4 regions of the Desulfosarcina sp. genome follow, and region 4 is predicted to be linked to each of the others. Evidence: predicted binding sites of a transcription regulator. Region 4 holds the regulator's gene; each other region holds the start of a gene.
What was found. The regulator sigma-54, encoded in region 4, starts transcription at its own class of promoters, with help from an activator protein. The targets are predictions, from matches to a motif close to TNTGGCACANTTTCTGCTNT.
Positions count from the first base shown of each region.

Region 1: the regulator sigma-54 is predicted to act here: its motif matches at 2,330-2,349, upstream of ACZCED_RS14150 (DVU0772 family protein).
Region 2: the regulator sigma-54 is predicted to act here: its motif matches at 1,707-1,726, upstream of ACZCED_RS13700 (YeiH family protein).
Region 3: the regulator sigma-54 is predicted to act here: its motif matches at 1,741-1,760, upstream of glnD ([protein-PII] uridylyltransferase).

Region 1 covers NZ_JBUOIV010000028.1:16,038-20,231, reverse strand. Annotated here, with positions in the region: gene ACZCED_RS14165 (ZIP family metal transporter) at 1-544, opposite strand, end outside; gene ACZCED_RS14160 (ferritin-like domain-containing protein) at 641-1,102, opposite strand; gene ACZCED_RS14155 (YgaP family membrane protein) at 1,376-1,579, shown strand; gene ACZCED_RS14150 (DVU0772 family protein) at 1,888-2,247, opposite strand; gene ACZCED_RS14145 (amino acid ABC transporter permease) at 2,761-3,582, shown strand; gene ACZCED_RS14140 (transporter substrate-binding domain-containing protein) at 3,636-4,194, shown strand, end outside.
Region 2 covers NZ_JBUOIV010000026.1:47,597-51,790, reverse strand. Annotated here, with positions in the region: gene ACZCED_RS13705 (c-type heme family protein) at 1-1,433, shown strand, start outside; gene ACZCED_RS13700 (YeiH family protein) at 1,838-3,601, shown strand; gene ACZCED_RS13695 (hypothetical protein) at 3,691-4,041, shown strand; gene ACZCED_RS13690 (NF038143 family protein) at 4,047-4,194, shown strand, end outside.
Region 3 covers NZ_JBUOIV010000003.1:119,053-123,246, forward strand. Annotated here, with positions in the region: gene glnD ([protein-PII] uridylyltransferase) at 1-1,703, opposite strand, end outside; gene ACZCED_RS02655 (ammonium transporter) at 2,029-3,441, opposite strand; gene ACZCED_RS02660 (P-II family nitrogen regulator) at 3,494-3,832, opposite strand.
Region 4 covers NZ_JBUOIV010000018.1:65,895-70,088, forward strand. Annotated here, with positions in the region: gene lptC (LPS export ABC transporter periplasmic protein LptC) at 1-542, shown strand, start outside; gene lptA (lipopolysaccharide transport periplasmic protein LptA) at 523-1,065, shown strand; gene lptB (LPS export ABC transporter ATP-binding protein) at 1,098-1,820, shown strand; gene rpoN (RNA polymerase factor sigma-54) at 1,822-3,255, shown strand; gene hpf (ribosome hibernation-promoting factor, HPF/YfiA family) at 3,379-3,903, shown strand; gene ACZCED_RS10925 (PTS sugar transporter subunit IIA) at 4,090-4,194, shown strand, end outside.

The sequences.
Region 1 (4,194 bases), on a different contig from region 4:
GTCTCAGTGGAAGCGACACCGCCATGCCCTCGGGAAAATTCTGCAGGCCGATGCCGATGGCCAGGGCCACGGCGGCCCCCACGGTAGCCGATCCCAAGCCGGACGCCGCAGCACCGAAAGCAACGCCGACCGCCAGCCCCTCCGGAATGTTGTGCAGCGTGATAGCCGTTACCAGCAGCGTCGACCGCTGCCAGGAGGTCTTCGGCCCCTCGGCTTCGCTGGTGGGAAGCCCCAGATGCAGGTGAGGCAGCAGCATGTCCACCAGTCGCATGAACAGGGCGCCGCCCAGAAAACCGACGGCTGCCGGCAGCCACGGGATCATGCCGGCCTCCCCGGCCATCTCGATGGCCGGGGCCAGCAGGGACCAATAGCTGGCGGCAATCATCACACCGCCGGCAAACCCCAGGGAGGTGTCCATCAGCAGCGGACTGACCCGTTTGGTGAACACGACGATAGCGGCGCCTAAAGACGTTACTCCCCAGGTAAACAAGGTGGCCAGCAGGGCCTGGGTCATGGGGTTGAACGGAGAAATATAATCACGCATCTCACCCCTCCGAAACGCGGGCCGTCCGTCCGGAAGGCATCCATTTCAGTATGGCCGAAGGCACACGGCAGCAGTCTACGATAAGGCGCCTTGCCATCAATCTCCCAACTGGGCCATGTGATCGTCGTAAAGGGTTTCGAACGTCTGTTTATGCTTGGCCTCTTCCTGGGCCAGCATTTTGAAAAGCTTGATGCAGTCCGCATCGTCGGTTTTGGTGGCCAGTGCGTTGTATAGTCGCAGGGCTTTTTCCTCGCGCTTCATGGCCAGCCGGAGAATTTCGGCAAAATCCATTCCCGGCTCGTACTTCATGTCCACGATGTAATCGCTACGTTTGATATCCGGAATCCACACGTAGTCATACTCCACCACGGACCGATTGCCCTTCTTGAACTCCTCTAAAAGGATTTGGTGCTTTCTCTCCTCCTCGACGAACTCGGCCAGGGTCTGTTTGGATGCCGGAAAGGTTTCCCTGTCGACCAGTTTCTGGTAAAAACTGACCGCCTGTATTTCCCTTTCAATGGCGAAATCGAGGATCTCTTCGAAGGAATTGAAATTCATGTTACCCCCCCTGATTCAGAAAATGATAATCGATGGAACGGAACTAAATATACGGTTACTATCTTTTGCTTGCGGAAAAGCCGGTTCGCAATTAAATCTGTGGATGCGCACGAACATACTAAAAAAGCAACTAACATGCCATTGGTTTTTTTGGTACCGGATCCGACTGACTCCGCTGAACAGTGGTCTTTAAATAAATTGTAACAATTCAGTGCCAACAGCACTCTATAGCCCATAACGACCAATTATCAAACCCGCTTCAGGAGGTGTTAAATGAACATTGACCGAATGATTCTCGCCTTTGCCGGATCCATGATCCTGATTTCCCTGCTTCTGTCTCAGGTTCACAGCATCTACTGGCTGTGGTTCACCGCTTTTGTCGGTGCCAACCTGCTGCAGTCCAGCTTCACCGGATTCTGTCCGCTGGCGAAAATTCTCAAACCGTTGGGACTCAAACCGGGCAGCGCCTTCGATTGACATCCAAAGCGACCTGAAAAAGATCGTCCGCCCAATCGAGGCCTCTGGATTCATGGTCGATGTTTTCCGGGCCAGCGGGCAGTATATGCAGATGCAACCATGCAAAAAGACCGGTGCCCATAAAAGAACACCGGTCTCAGAAGCCTGCACCGGTTGCCAACGGCCAAGCAGAATGATGGGAAACGCTTGCGTTTGGCTAGCCAGAACTAAGTTCGGCGCAATGGGGTCGTTTAGATCCCACAGAAATCCCGCCTACGGTCAATGATGAGTCGTCCTTCCTGAACTCCTTACGTCTTCAACACCCCTTGTCAATGCACATCGAGCTTTTGCTTGAGCCAGGACTTGACCTCACCCTCAATCGCCCATACGCCTTTATGCCTGCCCTGGGAATGCAGGTAACGTTTTTTAAGGTCTCCGGGCATCTTTATCTTTGCCAGTTCCACCGCTTCGTCACTATTCCTGCGGATAAAGTAGATCACCGGTTCATCTTTCCAGGTATTGACCACGAAATAGTGGGATACATCATCCTTCGAACGGATCACGTAATTTCCACGGGCCCAGTTGTTGCCCCATTCCAGATAAAGGCGAACGGCCTCCTCCGGGGTCATTTCCCAGTCGATGGAATTAACCAATTCCGGGTTACGTTTGATTTCCTCAAGATTCATCATGTCGGCACTCCTGAAGGTTTATTGCTCCGGCGTCCGGCCGGTTGGATTAACGGTTGTTATTCTGAATCTGTTCGGCTAGAATAGAGCCAAAAACATGCCAAAACCGCCCACAGGCTGAATTGATCGTAGCTAAATAAAAATATTTTAGATTATCGCATAGTTAATGACCATCCAGCACTGTGCTGAACGTGGCATCGTTGGAAAACGCCTGGCGTCATTGACAGCTTTGATGTTCGCACGCCTTAAAACGATACACTATTGTCCCAATAAAAAATAATACATGAAACAGATTCTTCAAGACACTGACAGGTATTACGTTATTGGCATTTAATCATAACCCGTCAGCCACAAAAACTTGCATTTTGCGCAAAATGGCACATGTTATTGGGCAAATTATTTCAAACCAGCTCACACTGCCAGGTATGGGCTGGTGAGAAGAGACAAAAGCCGAAAGGCAGTCGTTGACTGCCACCAGACATCACCCGTTCGATGCATTGAGTTTTTCATTCTTCCATGGACGCTTGTAATTACCTTATTCCGGACGGCAGTTCCCGACCGAGTTGGAAGAGACTCGCCTTCGACTGGTTTCGGGTGCTGGCCACCGCCGGCCTGCTGCTCTGGTTCGTCTATGCAGGTGGTGCGGGGCTGGGGTACAACTGGCAGTGGTACCGGGTACCCCGGTATCTGTATAGCTTCGCGGAAGGCCATTTTCTGGCCGGCCCCCTGCTCGAGGGGTTAGTGGTGACGCTCAGGGTGTCGGCCGTCTCGCTGGTGCTCTCCAGCCTGCTGGGCCTGATTACGGCGGTCTGCCGTCTATCCGGGTCTTTTGCCGCACGAGCCATCGCCAGGGGCTACCTGGAGCTGATCCGCAATACCCCCTTGCTGGTGCAGCTGTTTTTCATCTACTTCGTTTTTTCACCCATGGTGGATCTGAGCCGTTTTGCATCGGCGGTCCTGGCATTGAGCCTGTTCGAAGGCGCATATGCCTCGGAAATTATCCGCGCCGGCATCCTGGCCGTTCCCCAAGGCCAATGGGAAGCGTCCAAAAGCATTGGACTGGGCCGGTACCGCACTTACCGGCATGTGGTACTGCCCCAGGCCCTTCGGCACATGACCCCGCCGCTGGTGAGCCAGGCCGTCTCCTTGATCAAAGACTCGGCCCTGGTGAGCACCATCGCCATTTACGACCTGACCATGAAGGGCCAGGAGATCATTGCCGAGACGTACCTGGTCTTTGAGCTGTGGTTTACCATCGCGGCCATCTACTTGATGTTGACCCTGTCCTTGTCGCTGGCCACCCAGGCCATGGAAAAACGGCTGGCCCTGGCAGGTTGAGAGGGTTCGGTGTGACCCTGAATATCATTTTAATCAAAGAAAGGAGACTATTCATGAGAATCGTGACACGTATGACCCGTATGATCATACTGGCCATCCTGGTTGTCGCCCTGACCGGCATACCTGGCGCGATGGCCGCCGACAGCCAGGACAGTGTCGTGGAGCAGGTCATCCAGCGCGGGGCGCTGCGGGTGGGCATGTCCACTTTCGTGCCCTGGGCCATGAAAGACAAAACCGGCAAACTGATCGGTTTCGAAATCGACGTGGCCACCCGCCTCGCCGAAGACATGGGCGTCAAGGTCGAATTCGTTCCCACCAAATGGTCCGGTATCATCCCGGCGCTGCTCACCGGTAAATTCGACGTCATTATCGGCGGCATGGGCATTCTGCCCAGCCGCAACCTGAAAGTCAATTTCACCGACCCCTATGATTTTACGGGCATGTCCATGGTTGCCAGCAAGAAGATGGCCGCCGGCATGACGGGCATCGAGGCATTCAACAAACCCGGTATCGTTATTGCGGCCCGCCTGGGCTCCACCGCGGTCACCGCCACCAAAAAATACCTGCCCAACGCGGAAATCCGCATGTTCGACGACGAGGCCCAGGCTTACC
Region 2 (4,194 bases), on a different contig from region 4:
ATGCGCCGGCCGACATGAAAGATATCTACGGCATCGCCGGGGGGTACGGCTACCGGGAAGGGGACGTGGTGGCCGCCGATACGATTTACATCCCGGTGGGCTTCAGTTTCGTCAGGATCAAGGAAGCGGCCTGGCTCACTTTTCTGGTGGCCATCGTCTCCCTGTTTTTCCTCTGGGGGCTTTTTTACCTGCTGTTCAACCGGACCGTCGTGTTGGAGTTGAAAGGCCTGCTGTCCACCTTTCGCAATATACCCGGTCCGACGAGCGGTGACGACGTGGTGCTGCCCCTGACAACCGGTGACGAGGTGGACCAGTTGAAACGGGCCTTCGAAATCGCCGCCCTCGAGCTTCAGCAAACCCACAACAACCTGAAAGCCTCTGAAAGCAAGTACCGGCTCATGTTCGAGACCAGCCAGGACACCATCATCATCATCGACGACCAGGAGCGGGTCAGGGATATCAATTCGGCGGGCATCGCCCTGTTCGGCTTCATGGACCGCGCCGAAGCCCTGTCCATGGAAACCTACTTCCAGATATTCTTCGACACGCGGGATGCTGCCAGGTTTTCCCGTGAGATCGAGGAGAAGGGGTTCGTCAACGGCCTGGAGGTGGAAATGGTGGACCGCCAAGGCAACAAGATGTCCATCATGGTCTCGGCAACCGCCAGACGGGGTATAAACGGCGCCGTTGCGGGCATCACCGCCATGCTCAGGGACGTCACCGAAATGCGACGGATGGACAAGTACCTGGCCCAGACGGAAAAACTGGCCTCCATCGGCCAGTTGGCCTCCGGCGTGGCCCACGAGATCAACAACCCGCTGGGCGTCATCCAGTGCTATGCCAACCTGATCGCCAGGTCGCAGCCACCGGACCCCCAGATCCTTGCCGACGTGGGAATCATCCGCAAGCACACCGACCAGTGTCGTGAGGTGGTCGAAGCGCTGCTCAACTTTTCCCGGGCCGCCGAGCCCCGCATGAATAAAACCGACATCAACGCCTGCATCGAAGAGGTGGTCAGTGTGCTGGATCTTCAACTTCAAAAGGACAAGTTCACCATCGAACGGCAATTCGATGCGACACTGCCCCGGATAACGGTGGACGGCAACAAGATCAAACAGGTATTGATGAACCTGCTGATCAACGCCAGTCAGGCCATGCCGGATGGCGGCCGGATTACCATAAAAACAGGACTGGTAAAAGACGGCAAGCAACTGGCGATCGCCATATCGGATACCGGACAGGGCGTCTCCAAGGAAAACATCTCCAAGATTTTCGATCCCTTCTTCACCACCAAAGGGCCGGAAAAAGGCACCGGACTTGGGCTTTCGGTAAGCTACGGCATCGTCCAGCAACACAAAGGAAGCATCACGGTGGATTCCGACCACGGAAAAGGAACCACGTTCAAAATCCTGCTTCCCGCCGATCAACCATGAAGGCAGGGATGGTCGCTTTCGACCGCATAAACATCTGCAGCCTTCGTGCAGCACTGCCGCCTGAAGGCTGCAGGCGCTCCAAACAGCAGGGCGAATATATATATTCATCTGTTTTTTATGTATTTTTAAATATATCTACCATGCAACTTCATCTGTAATTGCCAGCATTGCTAAAAACGGATGCCGCCTGAAGGTGGCATCCCGCCGCCAATCCACGCCGCTGATACTCAACATAGAACCTTGTTATTATTATATTTTTTCAATATACCACAAAATGGCACTCATATTGCTTTTTTATGATGCTTAAACGTCAGCGTGATGCTGCGGCCCGATCGCCTGAAATTTAAACCGGGACCCGGGGTCCCTTGATCCAACATATCTCTAATCACCAAAGGAGGAGTTAGATGGCAGCGAACTCAGACAGCCAGGTCGTCAAAGACGTCGGCAAATGGGAGTGGTCGGAACTGTGGAAGAAGGAAGACTGGTGGGCTATCTGGCTTGGCTTTTTCATTCTCCTGGCCGGGGCTGTGCTCTATTTTCCCCACGCCGGAGCGGTGAAATCCAAACTGATGGACATCGAGGCCAAGTATGCCCAGCAGGCCCAGCGCACCGACAAGTTCAAGACCATTGCCTGGTATCAGATGTACGATGCTAAAAAAGGGGTCAAGGCCAATTCGATTCCGGCCGGCAAATGGATGTCCACCTTCTCGAAAAAGACCCACGGCTGGAGCACCAACCCCATGGACGCCTTTTTCATGAGCAAGGAAAAGGCCGATGCCAAAAAGGCCAAGGCCGTTGCCAAGTATGACAAGGCCAAAGTTCCCGAAAGCGAGGCGCTGGCCCTGGCCACGGCCGCCGAGGCCGCCGCCGAGGCTGCCGGCTTCAGTGACCCCGCCCTTAATGCCGAGGCCAAAGCCTCTATCGCCAAATGGCGCAACGCCCATCTGGCGGCCAGCAAAGCCAAAGGCAAAACCAAGGTCAGCCCTTACAACCAGATCGGCTGGCTCGCTTTCCTGTGCGTCAGTTTCGCGGTCTTCTTCGGCATCGGCATGAAGGCCATGGGCAAGGATTTCGGCAAGTTCGTGATCGGCTTCATCTTCGTCTTCCTGATCGCCGTGCTCGCCTACCTAGCCAGCAGCCAGGCCACCATGAAGCAATACGGCATCGGATACGCCGCCTGGGCCATCTTCTTCGGCATGCTCATCTCCAACACCGTGGGAACCCCCAAGTGGGCCATGCCGGCCGTGCAGACCGAGTACTACATCAAGACCGGCCTGGTGCTTCTGGGTGCCAGCATCCTATTTGAAAAAATCATCACCATCGGCACCGCCGGCATCTTCGTGGCCTGGGTGGTCACCCCCACCGTCTGGCTGCTCACCTACTGGTTCGGCCAGAAGGTCATCAAGATCCCCTCGAAGCGCCTCAACGCCACCATCTGTTCGGACATGTCGGTGTGCGGCGTCTCCGCAGCCATCGCCACGGCGGCGGCCTGTAAGGCCAAAAAGGAGGAACTGACCCTCGCCGTCGGCCTCTCCCTGGTCTTCACCTCGATCATGATGATCGTCATGCCGGCGGTGATCAAGGCCACCTTCCCGGTCGACAAGCAGCTGATCCTGGGCGGCGCCTGGATGGGCGGCACCATCGACGCCACCGGCGCCGTGGCTGCGGCCGGTGCCTTCCTCGGTGAAAAGGCCCTGTACGTGGCCGCCACGATCAAGATGATCCAGAACGTGCTCATCGGCGTCATCGCCTTTTTCGTGGCCCTGTACTTCACCACCCGCGTGGAAACCGCCGAAACGGGACAGAAAGTCGGCGCCATCGAGATCTGGTACCGCTTTCCCAAGTTCGTCCTCGGCTTCATCGGCGCTTCGATCATCTTCTCTTTGGTCTACACTTCCTTCAACAGCCAGGTGGACGGTATGGGACCGGCCATGATCGACCAGGGCGTTGTCAAGGGCATGGGCGACCTGTTCCGCGGATGGTTCTTCTGCCTCTCCTTCGTCAGCATCGGCCTGGCCACCAACTTCCGTGAGCTGAAAGAACACCTGGTCGGCGGCAAGCCCTTTATCCTCTACGTGGTGGGACAGTCCTTCAACCTGATACTGACCCTGGTGATGGCTTACATCATGTTCTACGTGGTCTTCCCCGAGTTGACCGCCACCATCTAAACGATATATGGTGAAAGTATACTGCCCCTGGCGGCACTTGCCGCCGGGGGCATTCATCGATGCGGACTACCGAAAGGAAGACGATTCCGATGGAATCAGCGACAGCGACCGACAACCGGCCCATGCCCCGCGCCAAGGCCTGGGGTATCCTGGGGATCACCTTTTTATCGCTCTGGCTGTTCGCCGTGGTGGTAGGCCCCTGGCTTCAGCACTACATCTACAGCATGGACGAGATCGTTCAGGTCATCGATGAAAACGACATCGACTCCGGGGCGTATTTCTACACGGAAATCGAAGGGGCCTATACCGGGGAGAAGTACCTGCGGCAATCCCTTGAAACGGGTGCACCGGACGCGTTCGGCCTGACATGGCCGTTTATCTCGGGCATCGTCTCCTGTCTCGTCCTGCTGTGCATCGGTTTCCGATACCTGCCCGAGTGAGCCGCATGACCGACGCACTGACCCTGACCCACAAACGGGATCTGATCCTGGCAGACGAAAAGCGGTTTGCCGCCCAGGTTTCCAACCGGGTGATCGACAAGCCCAGACTGGATGTCTGGATGATCCTCATCCCCGTGTTCTTCATTTTTTATT
Region 3 (4,194 bases), on a different contig from region 4:
TCCACCTTTTTGATGACCCGCGCCATGGTGATGGCTGTCTCTTCGTCGTTGACGTCTCTTCGTGTGGCCGTCAGAACGAGCAGCAGATGATGCTCGACGAGAAAGGCAACCGTTTTGGCATCCACCGGGCCCGCGCCTTTCTCAAGGAGGATTTTTTCAACCAGGACGGCGCCGCGCTCGGAGTGGCCGCTTTTGGGCTCTCCCTTGCCGATGTCGTGGAGCAAGGCGGCCCACAACAGGACCTTCTTTTTTTTCAATTCTTTATATAAGTTGTGGGCGAGAGGGTCGGCCTCAGCTCCTGCATCCGTATCGAAGCCACGCAAAATTTTTACGGTGTAAAGCAGGTGCCTGGCTACCGGGTAAAGGTGATACTGGTCGAACTGGATCCGGTTGACCACCGATTTGAACTCAGGAATGAAGCGGACCAAAAAACCCGTGTACAGCATCTGGTTGAGCACCTCGAAGGCCCGGTGGGAGCGGATCAGGATCCGTTCGAACTGCTGAACCACGGTTGGATCGCGTCTGAACGCATCGTCTACCAGGTGCGAAAAATCTTTCACCAGCCTTTTGGCTTCGCTGTTCAGTGGTGCCCGCTGAGCGGCGCTCTCTGTAAAAATATCGATCAACAGGCGCGGATTGTTGAGAATCTTTTCCGGTGAAATGAAATTGAGCATTCCCCGATTGAATTTAAGTCCCTTGATCTGGGTGGTCTTCAGCCCTTTGTTCTTTCTTTTGAGACGCTTTTTCTGTTCCATCTCGTACAGGAACATTTCGTGCTGCTGCTTCACATACTCCATATGACCATGAAGTTCGCCCAACAGGTGCTCCACCGGCAGGTGGCCGTTGACCGCCTTTACACCCATCACTTCCGCCAGCTTTCGCTGCTGCTCCAGATGAATTTGATCGCACTTTCGATTCATCATCAGGTGAAACCGGTTTCTGACGTTCCAGATGAAGGCAAGGGCGTCGGACAGGCGTGTGAAATCATCATGGGAAAAATAGCCATAGTACTCGAGATCACGGCGTTGTTTGATGCCGGACTTGATCTTGGCGATCCACAGCATAGTGTGGTAGTCACGCAGTCCCCCCTGCCCCTCTTTGAAGTTGGGTTCCAGCAAGTAGGACGAGTCGCCGAAACGTCGGTGACGTTCCCGGTTGGTCTCCACCAGCCAGGAGATGATCGTGTCGGGTTTGAGATTGATGAATTTGGCACGGATCTGGTCCATTAACTTCATGAACAGCGGTGACATGCCGCAGATGAAACGGGCATCCAGGATTGAGGTCAGCACTTCGAAATCTTTGCGTGCCAGGGTGACGCACTCTTTGATGGAACGCGTGGCATGCCCCACATCAAGCCCCATGTCCCACAACGGGTAGACGATTTCACGCACCAGATCCTCGGCCACCCGGGGAACCTTCTTTTCGAACAGGAACAGCAGGTCCACGTCAGAGTAAACGCATTGCTCCGCCCGGCCGTACCCTCCTAAAGCCACCACCGCATAAGGGTTTTTGGCAATATCCATCTGGGGCCCCACGGTGCTTTTTTCGTAACGTTGACGAAAATAGTCGTCGATGAGCCGGGCATTGTCATCCAAAAAATCAGGCGCTTTTCCCGCCAGGAGTTTATCGATGAGCTGTGCCCGCCCATTTTTCAGGGCCAGGGAGACATCGGCGTAAAGGTTGTGGGGGGCCGTATTGGTCACATCCATATCCTTGATGATTTTATGACAGGGAATGAGTAGAGCAACCCGCGTGCCAGTTGGCATGGATCGTTATTAATCAAATGATAATGGTAGGTTAAAATTGCATGTCTGGATGCGCAAATTCACGGTAGCATTTCAAAAATGTAATAATAATTTCAAAAAAATTACAAAATTGGGATTGCAATAGTGAAAACGGAAATTTGCGCCAAATGGGCAATCCTAACCGAAAATGCACCTTGAAGCCGCGGGACCAGCCGCTTCAAGGTGCATTCAGGGGAGGAGCAGAGATTAACGGTCTTTCAAGACGATTTTGTAAGCGTTTCGATTAAGAAGATTGGGTTGCCGGGCTTGTGGACGCGGCATAGCTGGGCAACCCGGATGAGGGCGGCCCGGAAATGGATGAGATACCGCCGTGTGTGGAAACACCGAAGTCCGGATAGGCAATACCACCATGCTCGGCATAATCCAACCCTTCCAGTTCTTCTTCCGGAGAAACCCGCAGGCCGATGGTCTTGTCGATCAGTTTGAACATCACCAGGGCCGCAGGGAAGGTCCAGAGAAAACAGGCGGCGATACCCAATAGTTGTACCCCAATGATGCCGGCGGATGTCCCTTCGATGTTGAAGATGCCGGCGGCCAGGGTACCCCAAGCGCCGCAGACACCGTGAACGGAGACGGCTCCGACAGGATCGTCCACCTTGATTTTGTCAAAGAACATGACCGAAAAGACCACGATGATACCGGCGGCGGCCCCGATAATGATGGCACTGGAGGGCGACACATTGGCGCAGCCGGCGGTGATGCCCACCAGGCCGGCCAGGGCGCCGTTGAGGCTCATACCCACCTCTGGTTTGCCAAATTTCATCCAGGAGACGATCATGGCCAGGACGGCACCGGCAGCGGCGGCCAGGTTGGTGTTGACAAAAATCATGGCGATGCTGGTGTCCGCTGTTGTGGTCGATCCGGGGTTGAACCCGAACCACCCTAACCACAGGATGAACACGCCCAAAGCCGCCAGTGGGATGTTATGGCCCATGATCGGTTTGATTTTACCATCTTTGGTGTACTTGCCCAGACGGGGGCCGAGAACGATAGCGCCGGCCAGGGCTGCCCAACCGCCGACCGAATGAACCACCGTGGAGCCGGCAAAATCGATGAAGCCGAAACCCTCCAGCCAGCCGCTGCCATTGAGCAGGCTGCCCCAGGCCCAGGAACCGAATACGGGATAGATCAGGCCGGAAACGAAAATGGAATAAAGGATGTACCCGGTGAATTTGGTCCGCTCGGCCATGGCGCCGGAAACGATGGTGGCGGCAGTGGCGGCAAACACCACCTGAAACATCCAGAAGGCCAGCACCCATGGATCCCCGTCGGGTGTAAAGTCACTGAGGAAAAAGCCCGTTGTGCCGAACCAGCCGGTAGAGGTCGCACCGAACATGAGCCCGAAACCGATGGCCCAGAAGGCGATGGACCCAATGGAAAAATCCATGAGATTTTTCATCATGATGTTGATCGAATTCTTGGCCCGGGTGAAACCCGCCTCAACCATGGCAAAACCGGCCTGCATGAAAAACACCAGGGCGGCCGCCACCAGCGTCCACAAGTAGTTGGCGTGGGTCTGAACCAGATCAATGGCTTCCTTGTTGGTCAAAACGGTGGGCTCTGGATCGGCGGCCAAGGCAACGGGGGCAATCATCAAGGCAGCCAGTATCAGCAGGATAAATGCTTTCAATTTCATTTTTCTCTCCTTGTAAAGTATAAGTAGTAACCATGATAAGTTGCTGAAGATCTTAAATCGCATCCTTGCCAGACTCGCCGGTGCGGATGCGGTAGGCCCCTTCGATGGGCATGACGAAGATCTTGCCGTCTCCCACACTGCCGGTATTGGCTACCTCCGTGATGGTGGAAACCACTTTGTCCACCATGTTGGAATCCACAATCAGGTCAATTTTGACTTTGGGGATAAAGTCGGTCTGATATTCGGCCCCGCGATAGATTTCCTTGTGGCCGCGCTGACGCCCGAACCCTTTGACTTCGCTTACGGTCATGCCTGACACGCCGATGCGGTTCAAGGCGTCTTTCACATCATCCAGTTTGAAGGGCTTGATGATCGACTCGATTTTTTTCATTGATGACTTCTCCTGTTGAATTGATGAAGGTTGAGCGCTCCGGGCGATTGAGTGTTGTTTAAATGACGATTGAGCAATCGCTGTGCCATTAGTTCCGTATTGATTCATAAATAATTGTAATCATGTCTAAAATAACCATTTACCACCGGTGGTTGAGCCGGTTTCTAAAGGACATTTCTGCAATATTGCACAAATATAAAATACATTATTAGTAATTTATCGCATATAAAATACATTAATGTAATTATATAGTCATGGCTCTTCGATATGGTTTCGCGACAGCCGTATCAGGCGGGAGGACTATCAACAATCAGGAGGCGACCGCGTCCGGGATTCCGCTAATAGTCCGTTATGGAACACGA
Region 4 (4,194 bases):
TATTGCTGAGTATCGTCGTACTGGCGCTGGCCGGCACGACTGTCGTCTTTGTCGGGTATCGCCGGATGACCCGCAGCCCGGAAATGCTGCTGGACCTGGTTAAGGATGAAGCGGACATGCAGCTCAACAGGATTCGCCAGACCGCCATGAAAAACGGTGTTCGGGAGTGGCGGCTGGAAGCGGACTCGGCAACCCTTCTGGAAAAAGAGAAGACCATGGTGCTGGCCGGTCCGGATGTAGAGTTTTTCATGGATGATGGGGACCACGTGCACCTGACCGCCAAACAGGGGACGATTTACACGGACTCCAGCCGCATGAAGGTCTCGGGGCAGGTGTCGGCCAACACCCGCCTTTACCGGTTCCAAACCGACGCGCTCGACTACGACCCGGCCGCACGGGAGCTTCGCGCCGATACACCGGTGACCCTCTCCGGCGAGTCGTTCACCCTGCGCGCCGATACGATGACCATGGACCTGGAAACCAGTATCACCCGTTTCGAAGGCGGTGTGGAAGGAACCATCAGTGAAGATTTTCAGCTTTAGACACACCACCGGCGTTGTGCTGCCGATACTGCTTTGCCTGGTGCTGTTGTCCCCGCTGCCCCCCCGGGCTGCGGAAACAGCCAATCCGGAGGCAAAGAAAATCCAAATCTCGGCAGACCGTTTCATATCCGACACAGCCAACAACAATGCCGAGTTTATTGGAAATGTGCGGGCCAAACAGGGCGAGACCCTGATCAACGCGGACAGCCTCAAGATTTTTTTTTCCGGTGGCGCGGAAGGTGGAAGCGCTTCACCTGCGCAATCCCTGCAAAAGCTGGTGGCCACTGGAAATGTGGAAATTAAATTCGACAATAGGCTTGCCGTCGCCCGGCAGGCAGTATATATAACAGCACAGCGCATGCTGATCCTGACCGGTCCGGGAGCCCGGGTGACCAGCGGCGACAATACCGTCACCGGCGAAACCATTACCTTCTACCGGGATGATGGACGGTTCACCGTCGAAGGTGGATCCAGCGGTCGCGTCAACGCCATCATCCTCCCGGAAGACTCAGGATTGGAATAGCCCGTGAACATGCACCCCGGGGGAAACAGCTGATGGCGGCCTTGTCTGTTCGTGAACTGGTCAAGGTCTACCGGGGCAGGAAAGTGGTGGACCGGGTCAGCCTGAACGTGGAAAGCGGACAGGTGATCGGTCTGCTGGGACCGAACGGTGCGGGTAAGACCACCACGTTCTATATGACCGTGGGGTTGATCAAGCCCGACAGCGGCCAGGTTTTTCTTGATGATAAGGACATCACCGAATACCCCATGCATATCCGGGCACGGACAGGGGTCGGATACCTGCCCCAGGAGGCGTCCATCTTCAGGAAACTGACCGTCCGCCAGAACATCCTGGCGATTCTGGAGACCCTGCCCCTGTCACGCCAGCAGCGCCATGACCGCACCGACCGCCTGCTGGATGAGTTGGGCATCGACCACGTGGCGGAATCAAGAGCGGCGGTCCTTTCCGGTGGCGAGCGTCGCCGACTGGAAATCACGCGGGCCCTGGCTACGGACCCGGCCTTCATGTTGCTGGACGAGCCCTTTGCCGGCGTCGACCCGCTGGCGGTGATCGACATTAAAAAGATCATCGCCCACTTGAAGAACCGGAACATCGGTATCTTGATATCCGATCACAACGTGCGGGAAACGCTGGGGGCGTGTGATTCGGCATTTATTTTGAGCGACGGCAAAGTGATCGAAACCGGAACACCCGAGCAGATTGCTTCCAGCACCATCGCCAGACGAATTTATTTGGGAGACGAATTCAGACTCTAAGATGGCAATTGAACTCAGACAACAACTCAAACTGACCCAGCAGCTCATCATGACGCCGCAGCTCCAGATGGCGATCAAGCTGCTACAGCTGTCCCGTCTTGAACTGGTGGACACGATCAGACAGGAACTGGAAGAGAACCCCACCTTAGAGGAGATCCAGGAGACCCCCGACAAATCCAAGGATAGCGAACCCGAAGAGGCGCCTGCCGCCGCCGAAGAAGAAGCCCGTGAAGTAACCATCGACGAGAAGATCAATGACGAAATCGACTGGAGCAATTACATCGACGAGTATAACTCGCCGGGAAAGGTCAATTTCGAATCTGAAAGCCGGGAAGCGCCCCAATACGAGGCATTCGTCTCATCCAAGGAGTCACTCAGCGATCACCTGCTATGGCAGCTGTTGATGCTGTCTCCCACCGATATCGAAAAGCAGGTCGGCAGCCTGATTATCGGCAGCCTCAACCCTGACGGATACCTGCAATTGTCCGTCGAAGAGCTGTCTCAACAAAGCGGCGTTTCCATCGAAATGGTGGAAGATGTCCTGGAAACCATGCAGTCCTTCGATCCGGTGGGCATTTGTGCCAGGGACCTGCGGGAGTGCCTCCTGCTTCAGGCTCAGCATCTGGATCTGGAAAACAGCCTGGTGGTAGACATCATTTCCGACCACCTGAAAAATCTGGAAAACAAGAATTACAAAGCCATTTGCAAGGCCCTGAAGGTCAAACTGAAAGAGGTCATTGCCGCGGTCAACGTTATCCGCGCACTTGAACCCAAGCCGGGGAGACAGTTCACCGAAGAGACGCCCCACTATATCATCCCGGATATCTACGTCCACAAGAGTGAGGGCGAATTTGTCATCGTCCTTAACGACGACGGCATGCCCAAACTTCGGGTCAATCCTTTTTACAAGCGGGCCATCACTAAAAAAAACGAGGTCAGCGCAAATGCCAAGGAATACATTCGCGACAAGATGCGATCCGCGGCCTGGCTGATCCGCAGCATTCACCAGCGTCAGAAAACCATTTACAAGGTAATGGAGAGTATCCTGAAATTTCAGCGGGATTTCTTCGAAAAAGGCGTGACCCATTTAAAACCCATGGTGCTCAGGGATGTGGCCGAAGATATCGGCATGCACGAATCCACCATCAGCCGGGTGACGACCAATAAATATGCCCACACCCCCCAGGGGATCTACGAGCTCAAATATTTTTTCAACAGCTCCATCAAACGGGTTTTTGGCGAGGACATCGCCTCGGCCAGCGTGCAGGCCAAAATTAAAAAGATCATCGAAGGGGAAAACCCGAAGAAACCTTACAGCGACAGCAAGATGGCCGAAATGCTCAAAACTGACAATATCGACATCGCCCGTCGCACGGTGGCCAAATACCGGGAGATGATGGGCATTCTGTCCTCCAGCAAACGAAAGGAGTTCTGATGGTTTGCCCGGAAGCAGGCCACGGTTTTCTCGTCCCGCCTGTAATAAAACCGGCGGGAGGGCGTATCTGAAACCGGTTGACCGCCCTCTGCCGACCGGCATTCCCAAAAGGAGGCACCGACCATGAACACATCCGTCAGATTCAAGAACCTCGAACCCTCCGATGCCCTCAAATCATATGTCACCGAAAAACTGAACCGGATGGAAAAATACTTCAACGGCCCGGCCGAAGCCAATGTGGTCCTGTCCATTGAAAAATTTCGCCACAGTGCTGAAATCAATATCATGGGAGACCGGCTGATCATCAACGGCAAGGAGGAGACCGAGGAGATGTATTCGGCCATCGATATGGTGCTCGACAAGTTAGAGGGACAGATAAAAAAGAGCAAACAGAAAAGTCGGAAATACCGATCCAAGGAAAAAACCGGAGCCATGACATCCGAACGGATAGGCGATGTGGACGGTGACCAACCCCGGGTACGGGTCCACCATATCGAATTCAAGCCAATGGACGTTGACGAGGCGGTGATGCAGATGGACCTGATAAAAGACAATTTCCTGGTGTTCACCAATGCCCGCACGGAATCGGTCAACGTCCTGTACCGGCAAAAAGACGGAAACTACGGACTGATCCAGCCGCGGGCATAGCATGGGTTGACAGCATCCGGGTAGCGGAAACGATTACCTTCGACAAAAAAACAGCGGTCAGGCGGGCAAATGGAACCGATGAAGAACCCAGGGAAGCGAGTATCACGGTTTCTCGACTGCCACCAGACAGCGTTCGGTTGCCAACGATACTAACAGCGCGAAGTTGCCGGATCCAGTGAGACAGCGATGAAAATATTAGATGTGCTCGACAAGGAAGCGATCCTCATCGATCTTCAATCCAAGGACAAAATTGGTATTTTGAATGAACTGGTCACCCCTGCCGCACAGATT